Regions from separate parts of the Mesorhizobium sp. B2-4-7 genome, predicted to be linked through region 3. Evidence: riboswitches for the same ligand, from Rfam matches in the RefSeq annotation. Region 3 holds a riboswitch; each other region holds the start of a gene.

Region 1 (4,700 bases), on a different contig from region 3:
CCGCACAGGCCGAATTCGCACGCGGCGGGGATTCTGACTCCCGAGGCGCGCGCCGTCTGCAGCACCGTCTGGCCGGCGACGCATGCGGCATCGACATCCGAAATCGAGAACCGGATCGGCGTCGCGGCTTCGACAGGAATGGCTGCGCCGTCTCCAGTCGGCGAGGCGAACGGCGCCGGGATTTCCTCCACCAGCGGCGCTGCAAAGCTCTCCTGATGGTATCTCGCCATGTCGAAGCCGGCGGCTTCGAGCATGCCGCGCACGGCACGCATGAAGGGGTCGGGGCCGCAGCAGAAGATTTCGCGCTCTCGGAAATCGGGCGCCAGAAGCGGCAGCCGGATGGCGTCGATGCGGCCCATATGGCCGAACCAGCCTTCCCGGCTCGACCGCTCCTCGATCATGAAACCGAGCGACAGGCCGGGCATGCGGCTGCCGAGCAATTCCAGCTCCTTGCGGAAGATGATCTCTTCGGGGCGGCGTGCGCAGTTGACGAAGCCGACATCGGTCCATGGCGCGCAGTCATTCAGCCAGCGCAGCATCGACATCATCGGCGTCACGCCGGAGCCGGCCGAGATGAACAGATATTTGGCCGCCGGGTGGCTGTGCAGCGAAAAGTCTCCGGCCGGCCCATACGCCTTGACGTGCGAACCAGGCCTCAAATGGTCGAACATCCAGCGTGTGCCGGTGCTGCCGGCCTGCGCCTTCACCGTCACCGCGATCGAGAATGGCCGTGAAGGCGAAGACGACAGCGTGTAGGTGCGCATCAGCAACCGATCCGCTGTCGGCAGTTCCAGCGTCACGAACTGGCCCGGCTTGTAGCGGAACCAGGTCTGGTTGTCGGAGCGGAAGGTGAAAGTCTTTACATCAGGCGCCTCGTCGCTCACGCCGATCACTTCCAGCACCTGGAGCCTGTCGTTCCAGGGCGCCATCTGATCGAGATGGCGATAGAGGCCGAGATCCGTCATCGCATTCATCCCTCACCTCTCAAGCAACGCTGCGCAGGGCCGGCCGGCCGTCTTCGGCGAGGCGCGGACCGATGAAACGCGCGTACCAGTCGACGAACTGGATGACGCCGCCTTCGTGCAGTTCGGAATAGGGGCCGGGTTCATAGGCCGGCGACAGGATGCCGAAGGCGTTTTCCTCGACGATGCGACGATCCTGGCCGTTGGTCTCGGTCCAGACATGGGTGAGTTCGGCGAGGTCGTAGTCGACGCCCTCGACCGCGTCCTTGTGAACCAGCCATTTGGTCGTCACCGCAGTCTCGGTGGCGCTGATCGGCAGCACGCGGAACGTGACGGCGTGGTCGCCGAGGATGTGGTTCCAGGTCGTCGGATAGTGATAGAGCAGCAAGGAGCCGATGCGGTCGGTGCCAACGCCGTCGGACAGGTTCTTCTTGACCGCGCGTTTTCCCGTCATCGTATAACTGACGGCATCGCGCAGCAGCGGCGCGCGGGTGGCACGGTACTGTCCGGCCGGGTCGATGCGGAACCTGCTCGGCAGGCCTGCCGCCTCGCACTTGGCCCAGTGCACCAGCATCTCCGGGTCGCTGTCGGCGTCTTGCACGCCAGTCACGGTCGGCGCCTCCGGGAAGGTCTTGCAGAGCTCCGGATGGTTGCCGGCGCAATGATAGCATTCGCGGTTGTTTTCCCAGACCAGCTTCCAATTGCCCTTCTCGACGATGGTGCTCTCGAAGGCGACCTTTGCTTCGCGCAGCCGATGCGGCAGCAAATAGGGTTCGATCATCGTCCGCATCGGCGCGAAATCCGCCGGCTCGTCGGCGAGGCAAATGAAGATGTAGCCGCCGACGCTTTCGCAGGCGACCGGCTTCAGGCCGAACTGGCTCTTGTCGAAACCCTCGGCCATCTGCCTGGCGAACAGCAGCCTGCCGTCCAGTTCATAGGTCCACTGATGGTAGGGGCAGACGAGCTTCGCCGCCGTGCCCTTGTCTGTGTTGCAGACGCGGCTGCCGCGATGGCGGCAAGAATTGTGGAAGGCGTTGATGTTGCCCTTCTGGTCACGCACCAGCACCACAGGATAGTCGCCGATCTGCACGGTGATGAAGCTGCCGGGCCGGGGCAGTTCGCAATCATGGCCGATGAACAGCCAGTCGCGGTACCAGATCAGCTCCATGTCGAGCTTGAAGTAGTCGGGATCGGTATAGAAGGGCTGCTCGAGCGAGAAGCCGTCCCTGCGGCCTTGCAGCCGTTTCAGCATGTCGTTGCGCGCATCCATGTCCTGTCCTCGCATTGAAGTCCTGTCCTCGCATCGAAGGACTGAACGGAGGGGAGAGAGGAAGGATCAAGCCGCGCGCCGGCTTGCGCCGGACATGCACCATCCGCCTCTTGACCGCCCGCCGCGATCAGTCGAGTCCAACATCTCGGGCTGGTTTCCGGGCTCTGGAGCTGTCCTTGCGGACTGTCGCGACACCTTCCCAGGCCTTTGCCCAGTGGTCTCCCGTTGCGACCTGAACTCCACCACCGTTGCGGGGGCAGCGCCGGATTCTGACCGGCTTCCCAATTCTCCGCCTCGTCGTCACGCGGCGGCACCTGAGATGGCAGGATCTAACCATGATCGCCGACTTGTCGTCGGCATGAAAACGACATCGCATCCATGCCGCGCGACACGCATTGGAAACGGCGCGGCCGCCGTTGCAGGGCAGAAAGCCTCAGGTCGCCGCCTCGGATTCCGTCTCGTGGCGGAGGCAAAAAAGGTTAACGGTTTCGAAAAGTGACTGTTAGCGCCCTCTAAAATCGAACCGAACGGTTCGTTTCTGTTGACGATGCGTGCAGGACGGTGTGAACACTGGGCCTTCGACACAGTTGGTGATCGCGCCGTCTGTTAGAATAACTATTTGATAACAAATGGAAAAAACGAATGTAGAAGGCTCTGGCACAATTTCAAGTGGTGGAAACTTGGTCCACACGGAAAAACTTCGTGATTGGAAATGGCGGTATGGCTTTCCCACATCGGGGCTGTCCGAACGACGCGATTTCCTCCCAAGACACGCCGCTAGACGGACGGAAAAATACTGGAGTATCAAAAAATGAAAAAGATCATTCTCACTGCCGCCGCCCTTCTGGCTGTTTCCGGCAGCGCCTTCGCTAGTAGCGACCATTATGGTTCGAATGCCCCTGCGGCCACCGCCGTCGACAGCTCGTACACCGCTTCGACCAAGAAGTCGGAACCGGCTGCCCAGACGCCTGTCCAGGGTGCCGATCGCAACCTCTTCGGCAACAACTAACAGCCGATCTCCAGTTGACGGCGGGCCTTCCGCCGTCCTGGCGAAATTTGAGAATTCAGGAGACTTGAAATGAAGAAGATCGCTCTTGCTGCCGCCGCCGTCCTGGCCGTGTCGGGCAGCGCTTTCGCCGGCAGCGACAACTATGGCTCCAATGGCGCCAACCAGCCCGCGGCCACTTCGACGGACAGCTCATACACCGCTTCGACCAAGACGTCGGCTCCGGCTGCCCAGGCACCTGTTCAGGGTGCCGACCGTAACCTCTTCGGCAACAACTAACAGCCGATCCTGCAGCAGATGGCGGGCAAGCCCGCCTCTGCGGTGGAATTTGAGAATTCAGGAGACTTGAAATGAAAAAGATCATCCTTGCTGCCGCCGCCGTCCTGGCCGTTTCGGGCAGCGCTTTTGCCAGCAGCGACAACTATGGCTCCAATGGCGCCAACCAGCCTGCCGTCACCTCGGTCGACAATGCGCACACGGCTTCGATCCGCGACAGCGGCTCGCCGGTCTACAAGCTGCTCAATTCGTCGGGCGATGAACACAAGTCCGCCCCTCAGGGCAGTGACCGGAATCTCTTCGGCCACTAACAGCCGAAGCTGACACCAAACAGGAGCGGCGGGCTTTGCCCGCCGCTCCTTTTTTGCGTGACCGGCAATTAATTCATGGCCTGCTCTCAGGCCGCTTTCGCTTCCGTCTCGTGCAGCGCGAAGGATCGGCCATCCGCGTCGAAGATATGAAGGTCTCCGGCGTCGGCGCTCAGCCGCAGCGTCGCCCCGCGCTTGACCTCGACATTGCCCGGCAGCTTGGTCACCAGCGGCAGGTCGGCGCGGCCGATGTCGACATAGACGAGTTGCACCTCGCCGAGCTGCTCGACATAATCCACCGTTCCTTCGAACAGATAGTCCGTGCCGCCGGCGATCGTCAGGTCCTCCGGCCGCACGCCGAAGCTCACCGACGCGCCCTTGGCCGAGGCCGGCGTCGCGATCGGCACCGTAGCCTTGCGGCCGCCGACATGACTGATGACGGTCGGATTGCCCGATTTGTCGATGGTCGCCGGCAGGATGTTCATGGCCGGCGAGCCGATGAACTGAGCAACGAACAGATTGCCGGGTTTCTTGTAGAGTTCCATCGGCGTGCCGACCTGCTCGATATGGCCCTCCTTCAGCACCACGATGCGGTCGGCCAGCGTCATCGCCTCGACCTGGTCGTGGGTGACATAGATCATGGTGGTGTTGGGCATCGATTCCTTGAGCTTGGCGATCTCGATGCGGGTGGCGACGCGTAGCGCGGCGTCGAGGTTCGACAGCGGTTCGTCGAACAGGAACACCTTCGGGTTGCGCACGATGGCGCGCCCGATGGCCACGCGCTGGCGCTGGCCTCCCGACATCGCCTTGGGCAGGCGGTCGAGATAGTTGGTCAGCTGCAGGATCTCTGCCGCCTGGCGCACGCGCTTGTCTATCTC
Region 2 (4,700 bases), on a different contig from region 3:
AAGGCACGCCCCGTCGTCGATTTCCTCAGCCTTCCGGCAGTGGAATGAACTCTTCCTCATCGCCGGGAACGATGTCGAAGCGGCCGGTCTTCCATTCTTGCTTGGCCTGTTCGATGCGCTCCTTGGAGGACGAGACAAAATTCCACCAGATGTAGCGCTTCGAGCCCAGCGAAGCACCGCCGAACAGCATGAAATGGGCACCAGCCTGTGAGGATACGACGATCTCGTCGCCGGGCCGGAACACCAGCAGCCGTTCCGCCGGAAACACGTCGCCGGAAATCGAGACCTCGCCTTCCAGCGTATAGATGGCGCGTTCTTCCGCGTCGGCAGGGATTTTCACGCTGGCGCCGGGCGCCAGCCTGAGGTCGGCGTAGAGCGTCTCGGAATCGGCTCGCACCGGGGAACGCAGCCCCTGGAAATCGCCTATAACGATGCGGCCGCTGACGCCTTCCGCGTCGATGTCGGGAAGCCGCGCGACAGCGGTGTTTTCGAAAACCGGCGCCACTTCCTCCTTGCCGTCCGGCAGCGCCAACCATGTCTGCAGCCCCGAGATCGACATCGGCGCGCCGCGCAGTTCTTCCGGCGTGCGCTCCGAATGGACGATGCCGCGGCCGGCGGTCATCAGGTTCACGTCACCCGGCTCGATCACCATCTCGGTGCCGAGCGAATCGCGATGCCTGATCCTGCCGTCGAACAGGTAGGTGACCGTCGACAGGCCGATATGAGGATGCGGCCGGACGTCGAGCGCCTGACCGGCACGCAGGATGGCCGGGCCCATGCGGTCGAAGAAGATGAAGGGACCGACCAGCCGCCTTTTGGCGGTCGGCAAGGCGCGGCGAACCTGAAAACCGCCAATGTCCTTGGCGTTCGGAATGACCATCAATTCGATCTGGTCGCCGGCAAAGGCATCGCCGGCTTCAGGATCCTTCCCGGGAAAGAAGCTCATGAACTCTCCTTGTCAGCGGCCGATGGCTGCTCTGGCCAGATCAGGCAAAGCGGATCGCCGCCTTCGCCCGCAGCTTGGCCGCAACCTCCTCGCGATTGCGCGGATGCTGGTTGGTTTCAAGCGAATCGAGAAGCTCGCGCGCCGACGCCGCGATGGCCTCGACGGCATGGTCGAATGCGTGCTGGTTCTGCTTCGAAGGCCGCGTCGTTCCGCTCAGCTTGCGAACGAATTGAAGGGCTGCATCGCGCACCTCGTCGTTGGTCGCCGGCGGATCAAAATTGAACAGGGTCTTGATGTTTCTGCACATCGCTTCCGTATCTCCTCTTGTCCTGGAGCCGTTTCAATCGGGACGCGTTCTATCCTCAATCATGATCGTGTCAAAAACCAGAGAGACGGCTGCGTGCCTCAATCCGCGTCCAGCGGCTCCGTCCCGACCGGCTTGCCGTCGCGGGACAGCCTGATCTTCTCCACCTTGTCCTCGGCCGCCTTGAGCAGCCGGTCGCAATGCACCTTCAGCGCCTCGCCGCGCTCGTAGATCTTGATCGACTGGTCGAGCGGCACATCGCCACGCTCCAGATCATCGACGATCTTCTCCAGCGCGTCGAGAGCCTGTTCGAAGCTCATCGCCTTGACGTCTTCGTTGATTTCACCAGCCATCATTCATCCTTTCATCAGTCGCCCGACATGGGCGGCGACCGAAAATGCCAATCCTTGCAGATCGTAGCCGCCCTCGAGCAGGCTGACGAGCCGGTTGGCGCTGTGGCGCGCCGCGCGCTGCATGAGTTGGCCGGTCGCCCAGTCGAAATCATCCTCGGTCAGGTTGATCTCGGCCAGCGGATCGCGATGATGCGCGTCGAAGCCGGCCGAAATGATGATCAGGTCGGGTGCAAAATTGTCGAGCGAGGGCAGCACGCGCGACAGGAAGGCATCGCGGAACGCCTCGCTGCCGGTCTGCGGCGCAAGCGGCGCGTTGACGATGTTGCCGGCGCCGGTTTCGTTCTTTGCTCCGGTGCCGGGGTAGAGCGGCATCTGGTGCGTCGAGCAATAAAGCACGGACGGATCGTCCCAGAAAACATCCTGCGTGCCGTTGCCGTGATGCACGTCCCAGTCGACGATGGCGACGCGTTCGATATCGTGTTTGCGCTGTGCATAACGTGCGGCGATGGCCGCCGTGTTGAACAGGCAGAAGCCCATCGCCGTCGCTTTCTCCGCATGATGGCCGGGCGGCCGGGCGGCGACGAAAACGTTGTCTGCCCTGCCGGCAAAGACGTCGTCGACGGCGGCGTTGGCGGCGCCGATCGCGGTGATCGCCGCTTGCCAGCTCTTCGGGCTGGCCGTTGTGTCGGCATCTATGCGGGCGATGCCCGTATCGGGAATGGCGGCGCGTACCCGCTCGACGAAATCCTCGGGATGCGCGTAGAGAATGGTGGCCTCGTCGCCTTGTGGCGCCTCGAGGCGATCGAGCGCGGCAAAAGCCTCGTCGTCGAGCACGCGCTCGATTGCGCGCAAGCGGTCCGGCCGCTCCGGATGGCCGGGTGGCGTGATGTGCTCGAGGAAGATCGGATGGGTGTAGAGACGAGTGGCCATGCTCCCTATCTAGTGCCCTGGCGCGGCGATGGCCATGCGTTGCGGCCTGATGGTTGGGGAAAATCGCGCTTGCGTCCGTTCGCGTCGCCGCGGGGATTGGCGGCGCAGGGGCTTCGTCGTAAAGTCCCGGCCACTGCCTGGTGCCCGCCGCGAGCGGGAGAATCGGGAACACGGTTTGATACCGTGGCGTGCCCAACGCTGTAAGGGGGACCGCGCCGGTAAATGCCACTGTCGATGACGGGAAGGCGCCGGATGCGGGTTGATCCCGAGCCAGAAGACCGGCCTGGCAGGCATCGTCATCCGCATGGTCAGGCGGACGGCAGTTGATTGCAATCGCAAGGGGACAAGCGATGCCGGACAATATGACCATCCCCGTGGGTGACGGATTCGACCAGATGGCGCGCGATGCGGTCTACCGCGCCATGTTCACGCGGCGCGATGTTCGCAGCCATTTTACATCAGAGGCCGTCGACGACGAGGTCTTGGCGCGGCTGCTGCTTGCCGCCCATCACGCGCCATCGGTCGGCTTCATGCAGCCATGGAATTTCATCGTCATTCGTGGCACCGAACGACGGGAACAGGTGCGCGACCTGTTCCTCGCGGCGCGCGAGCAGGAATTGCCGGCGATCGAGGAAGAGCGGCGGGCGCTCTACCGCAAGCTCAAGCTGGAAGGCATCTGCGAAAGCGCGCTCAATATCTGTATCACCTGCGACCGCCGACGCTCACAGGGTTCGCCGCTGGGACGCTGGCACAATCCCGAGATGGATCTCTACAGCACGGTCTGCGCGGTGCAGAATTTCTGGCTGGCGGCGCGCGCCGAAGGCGTCGGCGTCGGCTGGGTCAGCATTATCGAGGCGCAGGCGTTGAAAGACCTTCTGTCGATTCCCGGGCATGTGACGCCGGTGGCCTATCTCTGTGTCGGCCGTGTCTCGGAGTTCGCGCCGAAACCGGACCTCGAAACACATGGCTGGGGGCGGCGGCTGCCGCTGCCCGAGCTGATCATGAGCGAGACGTTTTGCGGACAGGGCGAAGTTCCGCTCAAATCAACGATCGCACGCCTCAAGGCGGCAACATGCGAAAAGTCTGACAAACCCTTGATTTGATTGCCGATACGGCATGCGCAGCGCGCTGCCGGCGGCCTGCCGTCGTCAGGCGGCTCCGGCATCCTTCCTCAACAATCCTTCGAGCAGTTGCTTGAATGCCGCCACCACGGTCTTCGACGTCGCTTCCGGGTCGTTCGAATTGGCGATCCGCTGCGCCGCCTGGCTGCTCGCCCCGTTGATCAGCCGTGCCGCGGTCTCGGGGTCTACGCCCGGGACAACCACCCCGTCGCCCTGCAGCGTCGTCAGGTGATCGGTCATCGACGCGACGCAGGCATTGGCGTTCGGCCATTGCGCGGGATCCCCCAGCACGGCCGGACCGTCCCGAAACATGATGCGCTGGATTTCCGGCTCCAGCGCCATTTCGATGTAGCTCGTGCATTCGTCGACGAAGCTTTGCCAGCGGGTCGGTGCTTTCGCTGCAACCTCATTCACCCGTGCCGCCATCTCGGCGTCTATCTCGGCGATAACCGCCTGCAAAAGCCCCTTCTTGTCCCCGAAATGATGATAGAGCGCACCGCGCGTCAGCCCGGCCGATGCGGTGAAATCATCCATCGATGCCTCGGCATAACCGATCGTTCCGAACGCATGCCGGGCCGCGGCAATCAATTTGGCGCGCGTTTCGGCGATCATTTCCCTGCGGGGCTTGTGCATCTCTTCTGGCCTTATCCACATACGTCACGTATGCCAATTGACATACGCGACGTATGATCTATTTAGTATTCATACGCATCGTATGTAATTTCCGAATCGCCTTTTGTCGAGGAACGGACCATGCAGAACCCCTATTCCGAGATCTTTCGAGCCCCTGGCGCCAAGGGCTTTGCCGCTGCAGGCTTCATGGCGCGCCTGCCGGTCGCCATGGCGCCGATCGGCATCGTGGCGATGCTGTCGCAGACGCGTGGCGAATACTGGCTGGCGGGTGCCGTCTCGGCGACATTCGCGCTGGCCAACGCTTTCCTGGCGCCGCAGATCTCCAGGCTGGTCGACCGCCTCGGCCAGACATGGATCGTCGTGCCCACCACCATCATCTCCGTGCTGGCATTCCTGCTGCTGATTGCGTCGGC
Region 3 (4,700 bases):
CACCTGGCGGTATCTGCCGAAGTCGCTGTGAAGCTTACGGCACAAGCGCAGCATGTCGTTCGCGTACCCAATCGTGGAAGCGGTGGAGGTCGTACTCCTCCGGCATCAGCACGCCGGCCTTATGGCGCATGGAGCGCAGCCCTTTCTGGTTGACCTCGCAGATCGCGGCATCCTCCTCCAGCACCTGGGTGCCGAATCCGACGATGTTGTCGATGTCGGTGGCGGCGAGCGCGTCGGGCGCGAACAGCCATTCGGCGGTCAATTCGGTCTGCTCGGGGCCAAGCGGCACCAGCCGTACGGACCTGACATAGTCGACGTGGCCGACGATGAACATCGAGGGCAGGCTGGTGGCGTAGGTCTGGCCGGCGGCGCGCTCGGCCGGCGTCAGGCCCGAAAAGACCGGCCCATGCGCCTGGCCGTCACGTGACCATGTTTCGGCACCCGCCCGCAGCCCGCCGGAAAATTCCGGCGCGTCATTGTCGGCATGGCGGGTCCATTCGGGGTCGTCATGCCGGCCCATCAGGCCGCGGCCGTAGATCGGCACCAGCCGCGACAGGTCCTTGTGGACGCCGGGGCAATGCAGGCATTCGTTGAAGTTTTCCCAGAAGATCTTCCAGTTGCAGTTCATCACCTTGCGCAGCACATGGCCCGATACCAGCGATTCCAGCGGCCAGTTGCCGAGATCGCCGGAGGCCGGGTCGAAGGATGAGTGCGCCGAGCCGGCGGCATCTTCCGCGAGATTGACGAAGACGAAGCCGCGCCAGACCGACAGCGCGACGCGATAGAGCGGATGGTCCGCCTTGTCGAAACCTTCGGGCAGCGTTTTCGATGGCACGCGCACGAGCTCGCCGCGCAGCGAATAGGACCATGCGTGGTAGGGGCAGGTGATCAGCCGCGCCTTCAGCCGCCCCTCGCGTTCCTGGCAAAGCTGCGAGCCGCGATGCCGGCAGGTGTTGTGGAAGGCGCGCAGTTCGCCGGTATCGTCACGCAGCACGACGATCTCCTGGCTGCCGACACGGAAGGTGCGGAAAGCCAGCGGTTGGGCGAGATCAGCTTCACGGCAGACGAGCAGCCAGTTCCTGTACCAGATGGCGTCGAGGTCGCGCTGGTAGGCCGCCGCATCCCAATAGGCCGAGGACGGCAATGTCGGCTCGGCCCGGGTGAGGCCGTTATAGGGGGCGTGCTGGCTCTGGACGGGCTGCATGGCTGGCCTCCTGTGAGGATGGCAGCCGACACCCGGCCACGGAAATTGTCAATTGCAGCGGAGCAAGCGGCCGGACGGCGCTAAAGCGCTTGTCGCCGTCGGAATTTGGTTTGCCGGATGCGGCGATTTTCCCTATAGTCACCTTCGTCGTCGGTTCCGATTGGAGCCAAGAGGGAATGCGGTGCGGGCAGATTTGTTGCCCAATGCCGTGGCTGCCCCCGCAACTGTGTGCGGTAGTCCTCTCCATATGCCACTGAAGATTTTCTTCGGGAAGGTGGGGAAGGGCGCTGATCCGCGAGCCAGGAGACCTGCCGGCGACAGGAAACTGACTTCGATGCCCTCGGGTGGAGGGTGAAAGGACAAGACATGAATACCGCTTCCGTCTCCCTCGGCGCCTCCATCTCCTCGCAGTCGCGCCTCCTGCAGCTCGCGCTCGCGGCGCTGCTCGGCGTTTTCGTCGTAGGCTTTGTCGGTTTCTCGCATATCGACGCGGTCCACAATGCCGCGCACGACTATCGCCACTCGATGGCGTTTCCCTGCCACTGATAGGGATTTGACATCATGAACCTGTTTCGCAACGTCGTGTTCATCGCGGCGATCGCAGGGCTCGTGGCCGGTGTCGTTCTCGCCTGCATGCAGGCCTATGCCACCGTGCCGTTGATCCTGAAGGCGGAAGTCTACGAACAGGCCGGCGGCGGCCACCACCACGACCATACCGCACCGGCCCCGACCGACAACAACGCCATGAACTCTGCCGCCCCGGCGGGCAATGCCATGAGCTCCGCCGCGCCGGCAGCCGCTGAAGCTGTTCCGGCTGAAGAGGAAGGCTGGGCGCCGGCCGACGGCTTCGAGCGTTTCGCTTTCAGCGTGCTTGCCAACATCGTCACCGGCATCGGCTTCGCGCTGGTCCTGGTCGCGGTTTCGGAATTCGCCGGCGGCATCGGCAACTGGCGCCAGGGCGTGTTCTGGGGACTGGCCGGCTTTGCCGTGTTCACGCTGGCGCCGGGCCTCGGCCTGCCGCCGGAACTGCCGGCCATGCCTGCCGCCGAGCTTCTGCCACGCCAGATCTGGTGGACGGCGACGGTGGCGGCGACGGCGATCGGCCTTGCCCTGATCGCCTTCCGCAAATCACTGCCGCTGGCGATTCTGGGTGTGGTGTTGATCGTCGCGCCGCATATCGTCGGCGCGCCGCAGCCCGACAGTTTCGAGACGCCGATCCCGGAAGGCCTGCACCATCAGTTCGTGGTGGCGGTGACAGTGACGAACCTGGTGTTCTGGCTCGTGCTGGGCGCTGTCGTCGGCGTGGTGCGTGGACGCTTCACCGGCAGCGCGACGAGCCTGCGCGACAGCTTTGCCTGATCGCGGAAGACTGACCTTCATCATCGGCGGTGCGCGCTCCGGCAAGAGCGCGCACGCCGAAACGCTGATGACCGCCTTGCCTTCGCGATGGGCCTACATCGCCACGGCGCAACCTTATGACGACGAGATGCGGCAGCGCATCGCGTTGCACCGGTCGCGGCGCGGCGAGGGCTGGACGACCATCGATGCACCGCTAGACCTTGTCGGTGCACTCGAGGCCCTACCGGAGGACCAGCCGGTGCTTGTCGACTGCCTGACGCTCTGGCTGACCAATCACATGCTGGCCGATCATGATGTAGAGGCCGAATGTCGGCGGCTGGCTGACATGCTGTCGCGGCCGCGCGGACCCTGGTTCGTGGTATCCAACGAGGTCGGGCAAGGCATCGTGCCCGACAATGCGCTGGGGCGCCGGTTCCGCGACGCCGCCGGCCGGCTCAACCAGCAGGTCGCGGCGATTGCCGAGACCGTGCTTTTGATGGTGGCGGGGCTGCCGCTCAAGGTGAAGTGACATGACCGACATCGACGAAAAGGACGAAGAGCGCCACCGCGCCAAGATGGCCAAGCGCAAGGCGGTCCAAGACGCCGAGGTGGCGAGCAAGACGGTCGAAAAGGGGCTGCTGATCGTCAACACCGGCCCGGGCAAAGGCAAGACCACGGCTGCCTTTGGCCTGGCGCTGCGGATGCTCGGCTACGGCAAGCGCGTCGGCGTCGTCCAGTTCATCAAGGGCAAATGGCATACGGGTGAGAAGGAGGCCTTCGCCGCCTTCGGCGACCGCGTCGTCTGGCACGCGATGGGCGAGGGGTTCACCTGGGAGACACAGGATCTGAAGCGCGACATCGCGGCGGCCGAGGCCGCCTGGGCCAAGGCGCTGGAGCTGATGGCCGATCCGTCGATCAGTCTCGTCGTGCTCGACGAACTCAACATCGCGCTGCGCTACGAGTATCTCGATCTGGACAAGGTGGTTGTCGCGCTGAAAGCGCGCCGCGAGGGCCTGCATGTCGTCGTCACCGGTCGCAACGCCAAGCCGGCGCTGGTCGAGGCGGCCGACCTGGTGACCGAGATGGGGCTGACCAAGCACCATTTCGCGGCGGGCGTGAAGGCGCAGCAGGGGGTGGAGTTTTGAGAGCTGTTGTCCCCTTTTGTGGATGAGCATTCAAGTCTGGTCGCCAAACGCTTCCAGCAGGGCTCACTTCCTTTCCCTCCGGAGGGGGGAAAGGTGGCGCTGCGAAGCAGCGACGGATTGGGGGAAGGCGGTTATCGAACGCGCGGTCCGCAGACAGGCAGGCGCAACCCGGCGGGTGCGAGAAACGCGACTGCCGAGCTCGTCGACCCCCACTCCGTCTCGGCTCGCCGAGCCACCTCTCCCCCGATCGACGGGGGAGAGGAAAGGCGCGAACCTGTTGCAGCCCGGCTCCCTTCCTCCCCTTCGGGAGAGAACTCACGGGGGGGGGTGAGATCATGCCAGAATGACGATCGCCGAAACCACGCCGAACAGCGCGATCAACAGGCAGTCGGCGACGCGGTAGAGTTTCAGCGCCCGCCTTATGTCGATGCTGTCGGCTTCGCGCCGGCCGCCTTCGCCCATGAACGCGTCGTCGACCGTTACGCCGCCATAGCTGCGCGGCCCGGCGAGCGCCAGGCCAAGTGCGCCGGCCATCGCCGCCTCCGGCCAGCCGGCATTGGGCGAGCGGTGCTTTTTCGCGTCGCGCCGCACCGCCTGCCATGCGGCTTTCGCGTCGGCGCCTTTCACCAGGAAAGCCGCCAAGGTGATGAGCAACGCCGTCAGCCGCGACGCCGGCAGGTTGATCCAATCGTCGAAGCGTGCGGCTGCCCTGCCGAATGCTTCGTGGCGCGGCGTGCGATGGCCGATCATCGAATCGGCGGTGTTGGCGGCCTTGTAGGCGGCGCCGCCGGCGAGGCCGCCGACGCCCGTCCAGAAGGCGGGGGCAACGATGCCGTCGGAAAAATTCTCGGCCAGGCTCTCGATCGCCGCGCGGCAGACGCCGGCCCTGTCGAGGGTTTCGGGATCGCGGCCGACGATGCGCGAGACGGCGGCGCGGCCCATGTCGAGGCCGCCCGAGTCGAGCGCATCGGCGACGGCCTCGACATGCTCATAAAGGCTCCGCTGCGACAGGA
Region 4 (4,700 bases), on a different contig from region 3:
ATCGTGCCGGCCCCAAGCGCACCCAGCCAGATATTGTCCCACCGCGCAAGGCCGAGCCCGCCCATCGTCCAGAACAGCACCGAATGGGCGGCGCGCTGGTCACCGGCAAAGACCAGGTAATTGGTCAATGCGGTGAACATGAAGGAGACCGCAAGTCCGGCGAGGATCAGCCGTTCGGGGCCTTGTCCCCTCACCCGCGCAACCAGCAAAAGCACAACGCAAGCCGCCAGAATACCGCCGGTGAACGCAGCGATCGGTAGCGTCCAGATCCCGAAACTGTCGCCGAAGACGGTGATGACGGAGACAGCGCCGGCGGCGGCTCCCGACGAGAGGCCGAACAGGAACGGATCGGCAAGATCGTTGCGCGTCACCGTCTGTAACAGCGCGCCGACCACGCCCAGGCCGCCGCCGACACAGATGGCCAGGATTATGCGCGGCAATCTGAGGTCGACGACGATCCTGCCGACCGGGCCGGACACGTCATGCCCCTTCAATCCGATCGCATGGCCAAGTGCTGCAACGACGTCGCCCAACGGAATCATCGTCGAGCCATAGGCGATCGACAGCAGCGCGAACGCGGCGATTGCCAACGCCGCCGCCGTCATGGCCAATAGGAATGCCTTGTGCCGCAAAGTCATGTTCCCGGTTAAAACGCTTCCGGATGCATCGCCCTGGCAATCTTGCCGATCGCGTCGATATTGGCCGGCCCGGGTGTCAGTTCGGCATAGCGAAGCGCCGCGAAGCGTTCGTTCCTGACCGCGTCCGTCTCCTTCATTGCCGGATGCGCTTTCAGGAAATCGAGCAGCTTCCGGTAGCCGCCGCCATCCTGATAGTCGAGCAGGATGAGGAATTGCGGATTGCGCGAGGCCACCGTCTCCCAATCCGTGTTGCCCCAGCTGGTGTCCATGTCGGCCATGATGTTGTCGCCGCCGGCCGCGGAAATCATGGCGTTGGGAATGGCGAACTTGCCTGATGTGAACGGCTTGTCCTCGCCGGAATCATAGAGGAACACGCGCGTTCCCCTGCGGGCGCCGACCTTGGCCGTGATTTCGGCGAGCTGCGCCTTCCAGCCGGAGACGAGCTTATCCGCTTCGGCCTCCTTGCCGAAGATCTTGCCCAGCTTCTCGACATCGCCATAGAGCAGGTCCATCGAAGCGGCGGGGCGGTTCTTGTCGAGATGGACGCAGCTTTCCGTCAGCACCAGGGTCTTGATGCCGTGTTGCGCCAGCGTATCGGGCGTCACCTCGCCGCCCGGCTTCATGCCGTAGTACCAACCGGCGAAGAAGAAGTCGGGCTCGACAGCGACCAGGTTTTCCAGCGTCGGATATTTGGGCGCCAGTTCCGGGATCGAGCCTTGCTCGGCCTTGAATTCGGGGCCGACCTTGTACCATCCGGTGATGCCGGTCAGGCCGACGATCGACGGCTGCAGCTTCAGGGCGAAGGCCATCTCGGCCATGTTGAGATCGTGAATGACAGCGCGCTTTGGAGGCGCGTCGAAGGTCAGCGACTTGCCGCAGCTGTCGACCGTCACCGGAAAGGCGAAGGCCGTAGAGGCCAGCAGGGAGAAGGCAAGAGATACGGCAAGGCGTTTCACGGATGTTGCTCCTTCGTTGCACGGGAATTGGATCTGCGCTCACGAAGATGGCGCGGCACGGTTCGGAACCTCGAACACCGTCAGCTCGCGGTCCTCCGTCGGGTGGCGCAACCTAAAGACGTCGACACCGAAGATCTCGCGGATCAGCTGCTGAGTGAGTGCTTCGCGTGGCGGCGCCAGCACATGCAACCGGCCATGGCTCATCACCGCGACCCTGGTGGCGAAAGGCGTCACCAGCGCCAGATCGTGCAGCACCGCGATCACGGTCATGCCGAGGCCTGCAACCAGTTCGAGCAACTCGCTGCGCGCCCGCGGGTCGAGATGGTTGGTCGGCTCGTCGAGGAACAGGATCTTCGGCTCCTGTGCGATGGCGCGGGCAAGCTGGGCGCGCTGGCGCTCGCCGCCCGACAGCGAGCCGATGGTGCGGCCAAGCAGCGGCAACAGCCCGGTCCGACGCAGCGCCTCGACGACAATGTCGCGTTCCTCGCTCCTGTGCCTGCGGCCGGTATGCGGAACCCGGCCGAGCTCGACATAATCGATCACCGCCAGCCGTGGATCCGGTTGATCGGTCTGGCCGACGACGGCGATGTGCAGCGCCCGCTCGGCGGTCGAAATCCTGTCCAGCAGGCGCCCGGTGAGCTTCACTTCGCCCGAACTCGGCCGCAGCATGCCCGACAGCATGCGCAGCAATGTCGTCTTGCCGGCGCCGTTGGGACCGATGATGGCGAGACGGTCGCCCGCCGCCACCGAAAGGCTGACCGGATGCACCAGATGCAGGCCATCCGCCGCCGCGGCCAGGTCGCGGGCCTCGAGAAGCGGCGCGGTCATGGGCAATTCCTTGCAGGGCCTGCCGGAATACGGGCCAGCGTCTTGCTTGCCAATCCTGCCGGACGCTGGCCTGAATTCACCTCGGTGGCGATATCGCGGCAAAGCGTGCACACGATGATGCGATGCATGGGAATGCAGTGAATGCGATCGATGGAGCCGTCCAACTTCCGTCACTTTCAAAAATGGCGACGGAAGGAAGCTGGCTTGAACCGGTCGACAAGACCGAACCCCGCGTCTCCTCCCGGCACACCCCGTCCGGTCAACCCATGCAGATGGCAGGTCTCCTGGCTCGCGGGTCGTTGCGCCATCCTGCCTTCCCAGCCTTGCCGGCCAGTGGCTTCTCGGATTTTGCTCGCCGCTTACAGTTGCGGGGGCAGCCATGGCTTCGACCCGAAAATCGGGCCTCACCATGTTCCCTTTTCACCCCTCGCCTTGCGGCGCGGGGACCATCACGAGTCGCAGCCTAGGATGCAGGCAGCGTCGAGGCAAGGTCGATGCATGTTCTGTTATAACGATACAAACGTGTGGTCAATCACTATCGCGCGCCACCAGTTCCAGCGGCCAGACCTCGCGAATGATCTCTGGCCCTTTCGCGCCGGCGAAAGCCGGGAGCGAGGCGAGCAGGATTTCGCCGAGCCGCCGCCCCATCGGGTCAAGGCTCGGACGAAAGCCGGTCAGCGCCGGCGAGAAATAACGGCAGAGCGGCGTGTCGACGATGACGATCACCGCGACATCCTGCCCGGGCTTGATCCCCATTTCGGCGAGCGCTTTGCAGCCGCCGAGCGCCATCGAGTCGTTGTTGAAGATAATCGCGGTCGGCGGATCCTTCGACCGCATGACTTGCGGTGTCACCGCGTAGCCACCGGCTTCGTTGATAAAACCGTCCACAATCAGGCCGGGATCGACTTCGATGCGGTGCCGCCGCAGCGCCTTGCAATAACCCTCCAGAAACAGATAACCGAAATTCAGGTCAAGCGACGGCCGGATGGCGGCGATGCGGCGGTGGCCACGCGCAACCAGCCGGTCGACCGCATCGGCGCCCGCCTTCTCGAAATCCAGATCCAGAGAGGGATAGCTGTCGTCGCCGGACCGGCTTCGGCCGAGCGTCGCGAAGGGAAAGCCGGCCTTGCTCAGATAGTCGATGCGATCGTCCTCGCGCCGCGTCCAGGCCAGTACGACGGCATCGGCACGACGCGTCTCGACGACGCGGCGCAGCCGCTCCTGTTGATAATCCGCCGGCGCGCCCATGACGATGATCAGGTCCAGCCCGCACTCGGCCAATGTCGCTTGCAGTCCGGTGAGGAACGGAATGAAGAACGGCTCGCCATACTGCTGGTCGCCCGGATGCGGCTGCAGCATGAAAGCCACGGCATGGGTGGTGCCGCGGCGTAGGTTCCTGCCCGAGTGGTTCGGTGAATAATTGAGCTTCCGGGCCGCCTCGAGCACGCGCTGGCGTGTCTCGGCGTTCACGTCGGCGCGCCCGTTAAGCGCGCGCGAGACCGTACCGATCGAAATGTTCAGGTGCCGCGCAAGATCGTGAATGCTGGACGCCAAGACCTCCCCCTCCTGCTTCTGGCTAGCACCAGCCGGTCGTGCGGCCAAGGCGTTTCAGAGCCGACGGTACAAATCCGATTGACAATATATGCCATCGGGTGTGTCATCGTAAACGTTTACGGAAGTCATTTACGGACTGCCGTGGGTGCCAGCCAGGAGGGGTTGGCCGGAGGAGCGCTGGATGATGCACGTCGTCCTGGTCGGGTGCGGAGCCATGAGCAAAACCTGGCTCGAGGCCATCAGCCAATCCCCTGCCGTCAAGATCGTCGGTCTCGTCGACCTCGACGCCGACAGGGCGCGCCAGCGGGCACGCGAATACGACCTCGCCGGGGTCGCGATCGGGACCGATCTCGACGTCGTTCTCTCCCAGACCAGACCCGATGCGGTGTTCGACGTGGTCGTGCCTGCCGCCCGTCGCGCCGTGGCGAATTCGGCCTTTGCCCATGGCTGTCATCTGTTGACGGAAAAGCCGCTGGCCGACAGCCCGGACAATGCGCGCGCCATCATCGACGATGCGCGGCGCGCCCGGCGCGTCCATGCCGTGGTGCAGAACCGCCGCTACGTCGCCAACGTCCGGCGCATCCGGCGCTTCCTCGGCTCCGGCGCCATCGGCGCTGCGACCAGCATCCATGCCGATTTTTTCATTGCGCCGCATTTCGGCGGTTTCCGCGAAGGCATGCGCCATGTGCTGCTGCTCGACATGGCGATCCATACATTCGACGCC

What was found. Region 3 has a riboswitch for cobalamin ahead of FJ946_RS17755 (CbtB domain-containing protein). Riboswitches for the same ligand answer to the same signal wherever they lie in the genome.
Region 1: linked by a shared signal. The riboswitch ahead of FJ946_RS15605 (aromatic ring-hydroxylating dioxygenase subunit alpha) and the one ahead of FJ946_RS17755 (CbtB domain-containing protein) in region 3 are both predicted to bind cobalamin.
Region 2: linked by a shared signal. The riboswitch ahead of bluB (5,6-dimethylbenzimidazole synthase) and the one ahead of FJ946_RS17755 (CbtB domain-containing protein) in region 3 are both predicted to bind cobalamin.
Region 4: linked by a shared signal. The riboswitch ahead of FJ946_RS01055 (ABC transporter ATP-binding protein) and the one ahead of FJ946_RS17755 (CbtB domain-containing protein) in region 3 are both predicted to bind cobalamin.

What each region holds. Positions count from the first base shown of each region.
Region 1 covers NZ_VFVH01000004.1:506,492-511,191, reverse strand. Annotated here, with positions in the region: gene FJ946_RS15610 (hybrid-cluster NAD(P)-dependent oxidoreductase) at 1-965, opposite strand, end outside; gene FJ946_RS15605 (aromatic ring-hydroxylating dioxygenase subunit alpha) at 985-2,232, opposite strand; cobalamin riboswitch at 2,363-2,565, opposite strand; gene FJ946_RS15600 (DUF680 domain-containing protein) at 3,044-3,241, shown strand; gene FJ946_RS15595 (DUF680 domain-containing protein) at 3,311-3,517, shown strand; gene FJ946_RS15590 (DUF680 domain-containing protein) at 3,589-3,825, shown strand; gene ugpC (sn-glycerol-3-phosphate ABC transporter ATP-binding protein UgpC) at 3,912-4,700, opposite strand, start outside.
Region 2 covers NZ_VFVH01000001.1:665,089-669,788, forward strand. Annotated here, with positions in the region: gene FJ946_RS03365 (pirin family protein) at 26-946, opposite strand; gene FJ946_RS03370 (DUF2277 domain-containing protein) at 987-1,253, opposite strand; gene FJ946_RS03375 (exodeoxyribonuclease VII small subunit) at 1,352-1,603, opposite strand; gene FJ946_RS03380 (histone deacetylase family protein) at 1,607-2,533, opposite strand; cobalamin riboswitch at 2,655-2,835, shown strand; gene bluB (5,6-dimethylbenzimidazole synthase) at 2,884-3,636, shown strand; gene FJ946_RS03390 (TetR/AcrR family transcriptional regulator) at 3,682-4,287, opposite strand; gene FJ946_RS03395 (MFS transporter) at 4,408-4,700, shown strand, end outside.
Region 3 covers NZ_VFVH01000006.1:70,507-75,206, reverse strand. Annotated here, with positions in the region: gene FJ946_RS17765 (MFS transporter) at 1-31, shown strand, start outside; gene FJ946_RS17760 (aromatic ring-hydroxylating dioxygenase subunit alpha) at 35-1,204, opposite strand; cobalamin riboswitch at 1,339-1,535, shown strand; gene FJ946_RS17755 (CbtB domain-containing protein) at 1,571-1,750, shown strand; gene FJ946_RS17750 (CbtA family protein) at 1,766-2,563, shown strand; gene cobU (bifunctional adenosylcobinamide kinase/adenosylcobinamide-phosphate guanylyltransferase) at 2,556-3,071, shown strand; gene cobO (cob(I)yrinic acid a,c-diamide adenosyltransferase) at 3,073-3,687, shown strand; gene cbiB (adenosylcobinamide-phosphate synthase CbiB) at 4,021-4,700, opposite strand, start outside.
Region 4 covers NZ_VFVH01000001.1:214,260-218,959, forward strand. Annotated here, with positions in the region: gene FJ946_RS01045 (iron ABC transporter permease) at 1-638, opposite strand, end outside; gene FJ946_RS01050 (ABC transporter substrate-binding protein) at 647-1,594, opposite strand; gene FJ946_RS01055 (ABC transporter ATP-binding protein) at 1,634-2,422, opposite strand; cobalamin riboswitch at 2,679-2,888, opposite strand; gene FJ946_RS01060 (LacI family DNA-binding transcriptional regulator) at 2,951-3,976, opposite strand; gene FJ946_RS01065 (Gfo/Idh/MocA family oxidoreductase) at 4,158-4,700, shown strand, end outside.